DNA from 3 places in the Litorilituus sediminis genome. Region 2 is predicted to be linked to each of the others. Evidence: predicted binding sites of a transcription regulator. Region 2 holds the regulator's gene; each other region holds the start of a gene.

What was found. The regulator FNR, encoded in region 2, switches genes on or off when oxygen is low (the NO sensors DNR and NnrR bind a similar motif). The targets are predictions, from matches to a motif close to TTGATCTAGATCAA.
Region 1: a site for FNR is predicted at 1,842-1,855, ahead of EMK97_RS16055 (DUF4856 domain-containing protein). Genes of this name have one in related genera too.
Region 3: a site for FNR is predicted at 1,785-1,798, ahead of EMK97_RS11500 (TraR/DksA family transcriptional regulator). Genes of this name have one in related genera too.

What each region holds. Positions count from the first base shown of each region.
Region 1 covers NZ_CP034759.1:3,617,001-3,620,287, reverse strand. Annotated here, with positions in the region: gene EMK97_RS16055 (DUF4856 domain-containing protein) at 1-1,706, opposite strand, end outside; gene ffh (signal recognition particle protein) at 2,078-3,287, opposite strand, start outside.
Region 2 covers NZ_CP034759.1:284,216-287,502, forward strand. Annotated here, with positions in the region: gene ttcA (tRNA 2-thiocytidine(32) synthetase TtcA) at 1-26, opposite strand, end outside; gene uspE (universal stress protein UspE) at 196-1,143, opposite strand; gene fnr (fumarate/nitrate reduction transcriptional regulator Fnr) at 1,330-2,049, opposite strand; gene EMK97_RS01305 (sulfite exporter TauE/SafE family protein) at 2,102-2,812, opposite strand; gene ccoS (cbb3-type cytochrome oxidase assembly protein CcoS) at 2,815-3,042, opposite strand; gene EMK97_RS01315 (heavy metal translocating P-type ATPase) at 3,049-3,287, opposite strand, start outside.
Region 3 covers NZ_CP034759.1:2,566,008-2,569,294, forward strand. Annotated here, with positions in the region: gene EMK97_RS11485 (transglycosylase SLT domain-containing protein) at 1-624, opposite strand, end outside; gene tusA (sulfurtransferase TusA) at 805-1,050, shown strand; gene EMK97_RS11495 (HP1242/YdcH family protein) at 1,115-1,366, opposite strand; gene EMK97_RS11500 (TraR/DksA family transcriptional regulator) at 1,376-1,690, opposite strand; gene glyS (glycine--tRNA ligase subunit beta) at 1,875-3,287, opposite strand, start outside.

The DNA.
Region 1 (3,287 bases), 940 kb from region 2:
GTTACTGGAGCATCTTTAAATAAGGTGTTGATTTCTACAAATTGCTCATCGGTAATTTTTGAGTATGGGTTAAATTGTAAACCTAACGCGAAACCTTTCATTTCTGAGAAGTGTTTAGCTAAATCGGTAAAGCTGTAATCGTCTGCGCCAGCTTTTAACTTATCTAAATCGCCACGTAAATCGTTAATGTAGTGAACAACTGTTGCTGCAATAGCTTTTTCCCAAGTTAAAACAGCTGCATCGCGATACTCTAATAATTCAGCCATTTGTTCAGTTGTTAACTCTGTACCAGCAGCATCATTAATTAGCTTACGACCAGCAAGGAATGCATCCATCGCTTCTTTTGTGAAGTCAGTTTGTACTTCACTACCACGGTCACGTTTAGCGGCATTTACTGATGCACCAAAGTTAAACTCGCTGAATAAATCAATTTCACCGTCGCCATCAGTATCATGCTTACCATTCCAGTCAGCACGACCATCTTCTTCAGTTTTCACTTTACCGGCAATTTCATTGTCGCTGTAATCAAGGTAGTTTCTCGCAGCGCCAAAGTAGCCAAAACCTTCATCGAATTGATGCTCTAGCTTAGTGTAATCTTTTTCACCTTTATCACGACCAGTATTGTCAGTCGCTAAACCTTTGTTCTCATCTAAATAATCATCAGTAGCTTGTGAGTAAGTCACCGCCATTAATAAGAACTTTTGGATTAACTGGTTTAAATCAGTGCCGTCATAGTTAACAAACACAGGTATTTCATTTGCTTCAATTTGCTCAGCACCGTGGATATAACGCTTACCACCTGGATTTTCCATGGCATTATCAGCAATTTGAGAGAAAAACTGTTGCACTAAACCGTGTGGCGTTTTTTGTGGGATTACACCGTCAGCTGGCACATGCGCAGGCGCGTCATCCCATGTAGACCAACCAGTAAAGGCAATGTTTTCGCCAGTGTATTGACCCGCTTCATTTGACTCACCATTCCAAAGTGCATGCTGACCAGAAGCATCATTACCTGCCACTTTATCTTTTAATGATTTGTAGCTAGAAATTTCACTGAAGAATTTTTGCTTGGCATCGGTAAAAGTAACGGCGAAACCATCCCATGCATTTTCATCACGGTCATAAAAGCTGTTTAACTTAGCAACAATCTCTTCTTTTGAAGAAAGCTCGCCATTGTCTACGTCAGATTGTAAACCACCATTACCAATGTAGTTTTTAAGCTCAGCAATTAAGGCATGACGTGCCGTTTGACCTGAGTATGAAACGCTTGATTTTTCTGCGTCAAACTCACTAACAAAATCATAGTAATCTAATAAGTCAGTAACATTTATTGTTAATGTTTCAGTGTGGCTTAAACCACCGTTATCAGTCACAGTAACGTCAACATCAACGCTAGCCATTTTCTCAAAATCAAATGACGCATCAGCAGCTAAGCTTAATGTTGTGCCATCAATAACAAAGCTCGCGTTGTCAGTAGTGAAGGTATGTGTATCACCAGAATCAGCATCAGTTGCAGCTAAAGTACCTACTTCAACGCCCATAGCGTTTTCTTCTACGGTATTAGCAGTCAAGGTTACTGCTGTTGGCGCTTTATTTTCAGGTGTAACTGGATCAGGATCGCTGCTGCTTGATGAGCCGCCACAAGCTGTTAATGTAGATGTTGCGACCATAACCGCGATAGCGAGTGCTTTTCTTTTAAATTCCATTATGACTCCGATTTAGTGTTTCACTAAGTAAGTTAATTTTTAAAATTGATTCTTTAAAATAATGCGGAGAGTATATACAAAGCTTAACAAGAATGCGAACTAATCTCATAAAGATGTAGTATATTGTTACATTCCTTGATATTGATCAAGTAGAATTAAAATTTAAGCAATTTGAGTGGCTTATTGAATGCCATGTGTTCACAGTTTCAGAGCGCACCTGCCAACTACAGTCGAGAAACTGTAACTAATTTGTATTGTTTGCTGAAAATTACGGCAGTTTGTTGCTCGTTATCTTGGCTTTCGTCGCCATAAAAAGCGAAAAGACAGCCGAAGCTGTCTTTTACATTACAAACATGAAAGTGTTTACTGGGTTATTTGCGACCAAACATGCCGCCCATACCACCCATGCCGCCTGGTGGCATCATACCTTGCATACTGCGCATCATCTTTTTCATGCCGCCTTTGCCAGACATTTTCTTCATCATTTTTTGCATTTGTGCAAATTGCTTTAATAGCTTATTCACGTCTTGAATCTGCGTACCTGAGCCTGCTGCAATACGACGCTTACGCGAACCTTTAATAATTTCAGGACGCTCGCGCTCTGCTGGTGTCATTGAGTTAATAATTGCTTCCATTTGCACGGTAATTTTATCATCAACCTGGCCTTTGATTTGCTCAGACATATTACCCATACCCGGTAACTTATCCATTAAGCCCATCATGCCACCCATGCTTTTCATTTGCACAAGCTGATCGCGAAAATCTTCTAAGCTAAAACCTTTACCACTTTTAACTTTCTTGGCGAGTTTTTCAGCCTTTTTCTTATCAACCTTTTGCTCTACTTCTTCGATAAGTGATAAAACATCACCCATACCAAGAATACGTGAAGCAATACGATCAGGATGGAAAGGCTCTAAGGCATCAATTTTCTCACCAACACCCATAAATTTAATTGGCTTGCCGGTGATATGGCGAATAGATAACGCTGCACCACCACGTGCATCACCATCTGTTTTCGTTAAAATAACACCAGTAAGCGGTAAGGCATCATTAAATGCTTTGGCGGTATTTGCTGCATCTTGACCTGTCATAGCATCAACAGTAAACAGGGTCTCTACTGGCTTGATGGCACTGTGAAGCTGCTGGATTTCTCCCATCATTTCTTCATCTACATGCAAACGACCTGCGGTATCAACAATCAATACATCGAAGAACTGGCGCTTAGCATGATCAATTGCGGCATTGGCAATATCAATAGGCTTTTGCTTAATGTCACTTGGGAAAAATTCAACGCCTACTTCACCAGCAAGTGTTTCTAACTGCTTAATTGCCGCCGGACGATAAACGTCAGCACTAACAACAAGTACCTTTTTCTTTTCGCGCTCTTTTAAGAATTTAGCAAGCTTAGCGACCGAGGTGGTTTTACCAGCACCTTGCAAACCTGCCATCAAGACAACCGCGGGTGGCGTTGCTTTTAAATCAAGCGCTTCGTTTACTTCACCCATAGCCGCTTCGAGTTCTTTTTGAACTATTTTTACGAACACTTGCCCTGGGGTTAGGCTTTTAGAAACATCAGTACCG
Region 2 (3,287 bases):
AATGTGTTTTCAGATGGATTTGTCATATGGCTAATACTGCAAGCACTAAAAATTTGTGCGCATTATACGCGCAAATAAATGGATTACCAATGAGAGCCCAACAAAAACTCAGTTTGTAGAAATGAAAAAGCCAAGCATATCGCTTGGCTTTAAGAAAATGATAGCTGGTAACTTATCTCTTACATCGAGTTCAGCTTAACTATTATCAAGCGGCGATATATAGCCTTGTGGTTTTAGCGCTAAAACATCGCAATTGAGCTGATCTATAACATGCTCTGCGGTATTGCCAATTAATGCTGCTGAAATACCTGTTCTGCCGATTGTACCTAATATAACCAGCTCAGCGTCAATTTGTTGCGCGGCTTGCTCTATTACTGTCTCTGGTAAGCCTTCTTCAACATAGGTGTTTTTAACATCAATATTAAATTTGTTAGCATGTGCAGCCATCGCTTCTTTATGATGCTTTAACATGGCGTTGTTGTACTCTGAAGAGTCAAATTCTGGAATTTCAATAGAAATGTTAACAGGTGTTCCCGGGTATGAATTGACTAGATGCACGTTCGCTTTAATAAGCTTAGCAAGCTCTGATGCTTGTTCAGTAATATCATTATTAAGAGATAAGTGCTCTTCTTCATCGCTGCCAACATTCAGTGCTGCTAGGATATTGCCATTTTTCGGCCACTCATGATCTTTAACCAGTAACACTGGCGTAGGGCACTTGCGTAATATATGCCAGTCAGTAGGAGTGAAAACAACTGATTTTAATTTATCGTGCTGATGAGTGCCTTTGATCACTAAATCATAGCCATGCTCAAGTACTTGGTTAACGATGGCTTCAAATGGTCGGTTATGCCAAACCACTTGGCTTTTAATATCCATACCTGAATCTAATTCAGCAATAATATCATCGAGCCATTGTTGTTTATCTTTTATGACCATTTGACGCATAGCGTCGCGTTCACCGCTTGATAGGATTGTGGTCATTTCATAAGAGAAATCAAAGATACTAAAGAAGGCGGTAATTTTCGTTGGCGTTGCGCTGTTTTCGTTAATCTTACTGGCCAACTCAATGGCTCTTTTCAGGGCTTTCTGTTCGTTGGTGGTTGGGTCGACAACAACGAGTATGTTTTGATACATTTCCATGAATAACCTCTATTTAAGCAATTATCAATTCTGTTTAACTGGTCTAATTACTTTATAGCAAAATAGTGTGATTAATGCTTGTTTTATATCAATTTACTTTGTAACGGAGATAAAAAAATCCCATAAGTTACTTAATTAAATAATTGAGTAACTTATGGGATTTTTATTAAGCTAAAAGCGCTGAACTTAGAGCGCTGCTACATCAGTCAGTTCATCTAAGTCTAAAATAGTAATCAATTTACCATCAACTTTGATTAACTCGTTTTTATGAAAACGATTAAGTAGACGACTAATGGTCTCAACCGTTAGACCAATATAGTTACCAATATCACTACGAGTCATGGTTAAGCGAAATTCAGTTGCTGAAAGACCTCTAGCACGGTAACGTTCACTTAAGCTGACTAAGAAAGTTGCCACACGCTGCTCGGCGTTCTTTCTGTTAAGCAAGGTTAACATTTCTTGATCTGTTTTGATTTCAGTACTCATCAAACGTAATACTTGCTTTTTAAGCTTAGGCATAGTGTTTGATAGGCTATCTAAGTTGGTATAAGGAATTTCACATACCATAGAGGTTTCTAACGCTTGGGCAAAGCTTGGGTGAGCGTTTTCTGCGATGGCGTCAAAGCCCAGTAAATCACCTGCTAGATGAAAACCAGTAATTTGCTCTTCACCTTGTTCATTTACGGTAAAGGTTTTAAAGGTGCCTGAGCGAATTGCATATAATGAGTGTAATTCTTGGCCATCATGGAAGATCTTATCGCCTTTGTGGATAGGGCGTTTGCGATCAATAATTTCATCTAAGGAATTGAGTTCACTATCATTCAGGGAGAAAGGTAAACATAATTCACTAATACTACAATTTTGACAGTGAATATGTTGTTGGCTTGGGCAACTTTTATTGGGCATAGCTTTTATTTACTCACAAATATGTAAAAAACGCTGTAATGAGGCAATGTTATTAGAACATTAATTGATATGCAACAAAAAAACTGTAAAAACCATAAGCTATAACTAATATTGCCATAAATTGTTTAGTTTTTGGCTTGACTAGTAGATTTTTTATGCTAGCAAGGCTAAATGAGAGTGCTAGTAAGGCCGGTAAGGTGCCCAAGCCAAACAGTAACATAATACCAGCGCCTGTTAGGGCGTTACCACTGGCTAATGCCCAAGTGAGGGTTGAATAAACTAGCCCACAGGGTAACCAGCCCCACAGCGCCCCTAAGGTGAGTGCTTTTTTGCCTGAATCAACAGGAATGACCTTATTGGCTAAAGGTGATATTTTCCGCCACAATTTGGCGCCAATGGCTTCGATACGTGTTAATAACATAAACCATTGACCAATATACAGCCCAAGTAGAATTAAAAATACGGCTGCGACAAGTCTTAATCCAGCGATAGGTAAACCTATATTTTTCGCTGCAATTGAGCCAGTAAAGCCAACGAGAGCACCAATTAAACTGTAAGATGCTATGCGTCCAAAGTGATAGCAAATAATGAGCTTAGGCTTTTGTCTTGCTTGAGTGACTTGCACAGAGATATTGCCAACTTGGCTATCCGCTTTAGTGGTAATGGCAGACGTTAACATGGTGGTGATACCGCCACACATACCAAGGCAATGTCCTGAGCCAACCAAGCCGATTAGAAACGCTGAAAGTAAATCTAGGCTCACAATTATTGACTCTGGTTATCTTCTTTACCGTAATCTTTTGTCTGTTCAGCTTGCTCTTGCTTGTTTTCAGAGCCTTTTTTATCGTCAACCTTTTTATCGTCAAATAGGATACTCATGCCTTGTTTTTCTAAATCATCAAATTGCTCGGATTTTACCGCCCAGAAAAAGAGATAAATACCTAAGGCGGTAAGTAAAATTGCAATCGGGATTAAGATATAAATGATGCTCATGATTACTTACCTTTTAAGTAAACGCAGGGAGTTGGTGATAACCAATATTGAACTTGCTGACATGCCGATAACAGCCATATAGGGCGTAATAAAGCCACATACTGCAAGCGGTAGTACAATAGCATTGTAACCAAACGCCCAGAGATAATTTTGAAAAATGATTTTTCGGGTTTTCTTCGCTACTTTAGCTAATGTCAGAATACTGGTTAGTTTATTATTCAGCAATATAACGTCAGCACCGCTTT
Region 3 (3,287 bases), 2.0 Mb from region 2:
CTCTACTCGCTGCCAAACCACATCATCTGTGCGATACCCAGATTTTTGCCAGCGCTCAAATAACGGGTCACAGGCTTTATCTTGTGATTTACCAACAAGCCATAAAGGCGTTACTTGCGGCAATATATCAGCCTCTTTACTCCCGGTTTTAAGGGCATACTTTAAATGCTGGCAAGTTAATAGCACATTAGAGGTTGGCTTAAAGAACTGCATAAATAGCAACGGCTGGTTTTTCTTTGCTAAGAACTTTAACCATGCTTTACGCAAAGGCCAATCTAATGGTGAATCTTCATATTTAGTGAGAAAAGCCTTAATTTCGGTTGCATCAGACAACTTCATTTTATCCATTAAACGACGCTGATCTAGATAAGGTTGCAGTGGGTAATAATGCAGTTGATTATAGTAATCTATATATTGTCTGCTCTGTGATTGCGAAGTTAAGCGCTCAGCTTTTAAAAATAACTGTTGTTGATTTTTATCTGTGGTTACCGCTAAAGGTTGACTAGCAAAGCCAGGTTTGAAAAAGGCAAGGCTTAAGGCGCTAAGCAGTAATATCGCTTTAACTTTATGCCAACAATATAGCAACTTATCAGCAAAACCTCTCAAACGCCTATTTACCTGCATTATATAACCTTAACACCTTTCATTTTTACGTCGATAATTATAGCTTAACTCATTCACTAGCTGTTGTGCTAAGCTATTTTCCAGCATACTTACCGCTTTCTATTAAGAAACGTTTATCCCCTTTAATAATCAGGTATAATTTAGCTTCTTTTTATTTTTTTGTAAGCAAAATACCGCTATATGACAGCAAATATTTTTCAAAACACAGATCACTCATTAGACGCTATTGGTTTGCGCTGTCCTGAGCCAGTTATGATGGTACGTAAACAAATTCGAAATATTGCCAGTGGAGAGACGCTTTTAGTGCAATGTGATGATCCTTCAACGACACGAGACATTCCTAGTTTTTGTCGATTTATGGAACACGAGCTAGTTGCACAACAAACAGCTGAACTGCCCTATTTATATGTGATCAAAAAGAGTTAGCTTGAGCGTGTTGATAATAACAGCAACACGCTCTGAACTTTTCAAATAATTATTTCACTTAGAATTAAGCTGTTTCTTTGATTTTTTTAATCATTACAAATAGTTTATCTTTTAATAGTAAACGTTCTTTCTTTTTTGTTTCAAGATAGTCATCACAGGTATTTTCTACTCCTTGTTCAATGCGATGAACTTCTTGATCGATTTCATGATACTCAGCAAATAAGCGTGCAAAGTGGTTATCATTCATTTTTAAGTAATGAATTTCATCATTATATTCTGGGAACTCGTGGTGCAAATCATGTTTTTCTAATGTCATGCTAATCTCCTAATTCGCGCAATCAATGCATGTGGTTATGTAAGGCAGCGCTTGTAATCTTTGTGGGTTAATTGCTTCGTTGCAGCCACTACAGTGTCCGTATGTACCTGCGGCTAATCTATTTAATGCTTCATTAATAAGGCTAAGTTCGGCTTTTGCTTCATGATGTATTTCATCAAGCACACCATCGTTTTCAGTTTCCGATGCTTGCTCGGCAAAGTCTTGTGATCGACCTTTGTGAAAGTCTGCCTCAATCGCCGTAATTCTTTTTCTTAGCTCTTGCTGTTTATTTTTCAGCTGAGTTTCAATTTGTTCAAGTTGCATTTCTCACTCCTTAAGTAGCCTATAATTTTAGAAATTTTTCCCTGTAAAATTGTCTAGCTACAAATTAACCATACTCCTTACAGCTAAAGAGTTTTTGATCCAGCACAAGCATTTTCACGTTTTTTAGGCATAAAAAAAGAGCATATCGCTATGCCCTTTTTCGCCATGATTTAATGATAGTTTTTTACTGTAAAAGTGATATATCCGCTATATCAAAGAAACAGGCTCTTACTTGATTAAGTAAGGTTAAGCGATTGGTTTTCACCGCTTCATCATCACTCATAACCATGACATTATCAAAGAAGGTATCAATAGGCGCTTTAAGCTGTGCTAACTCAGTTAACGCTGCTTGATAATCTTTATTTGCCATAAACGGCGCAACCTTTTCACTAATTTCAGCAAAAGCAGCTGCCAAGGCTTGCTCTTCTGCTTCCGTAGCCAGCTCGCTATTAAAGCTTTGGAATAGCTCACCATCAAACTTAGCGAGTATGTTACCAACACGCTTATTCGCTGCTGCTAGTGTTTCTGCTTCAGCTAATTGACTAAAGTAGCTTACCGCTTTGATGCGCTTGTCAAAATCTAATGGTGCACTCGGCTTTTTCGCAAGTACCGCTTGAATAACATCAACATTAATATTTTGCTCTTGATAAAACGCTTTAAAACGTCCCATTACGAAATCTAATACATCACTCGCGGTGTTTTCATTACTTAGCTTATCAGCAAATAATTCTATGCTACGAGAAATAAGCGCTGAAAGGTCTAAATTTAGCTGTTTCTCGATTATGATACGGATAACACCAATTGCAGCTCTTCTTAGCGCAAATGGGTCTTTATCGCCTTTTGGCGGCTGATTAATACCAAAGATGCCAACTAAGCTATCAATTTTATCGGCAATAGCAACCGCACAACCAATATTAGCTTCAGGCAAGCTATCACCTGAGAATCTTGGGCGATACTGATCTTCTAGTGCTTGCGCAATAGCGGCACTTTCACCATCGTGCTGAGCATAGTACTTACCCATAGTTCCCTGTACTTGTGGAAACTCAAGTACCATATCAGACATAAGATCGGTTTTACTTAATAAACCTGCTCGATAAGCATCAGCACTGTTTTCATTTAATTGCTCAGCAATAAACTGACTAAGCTGTGCAATTCGCTCAGATTTATCTTTTAACGTACCTAGCTGCTTTTGGAACAAGACTGAATCAAGTGTTGTTAATCTTGATTCTAAGCTTTGCTTTTTATCTGTTTTAAAGAAAAACTCAGCATCAGCTAATCGTGGACGAATAACCTTTTCATTACCAAAAATAACCTGTTGTGGTTCTTTACTTTCAATATTGGCAACAAAGATAAATTTGTTCATTAAGTTGCCGTTATTATCGCGAACAGGGAAGTATTTTTGATGATCTTGCATTGAGTAAATTAATGGCTCAGCAGGCACTGATAAAAACTCTTCATCAAAAGTACCAACTAAAGTCACAGGCCATTCATTAATACTGGTAACTTCTTCAAGTAAGTCAGCATCGACAATAGCATTACCACCTATATCAGCGGCAACTTTTGCTACTTGTGATTCAATAAGGGCTTTACGTTGCTG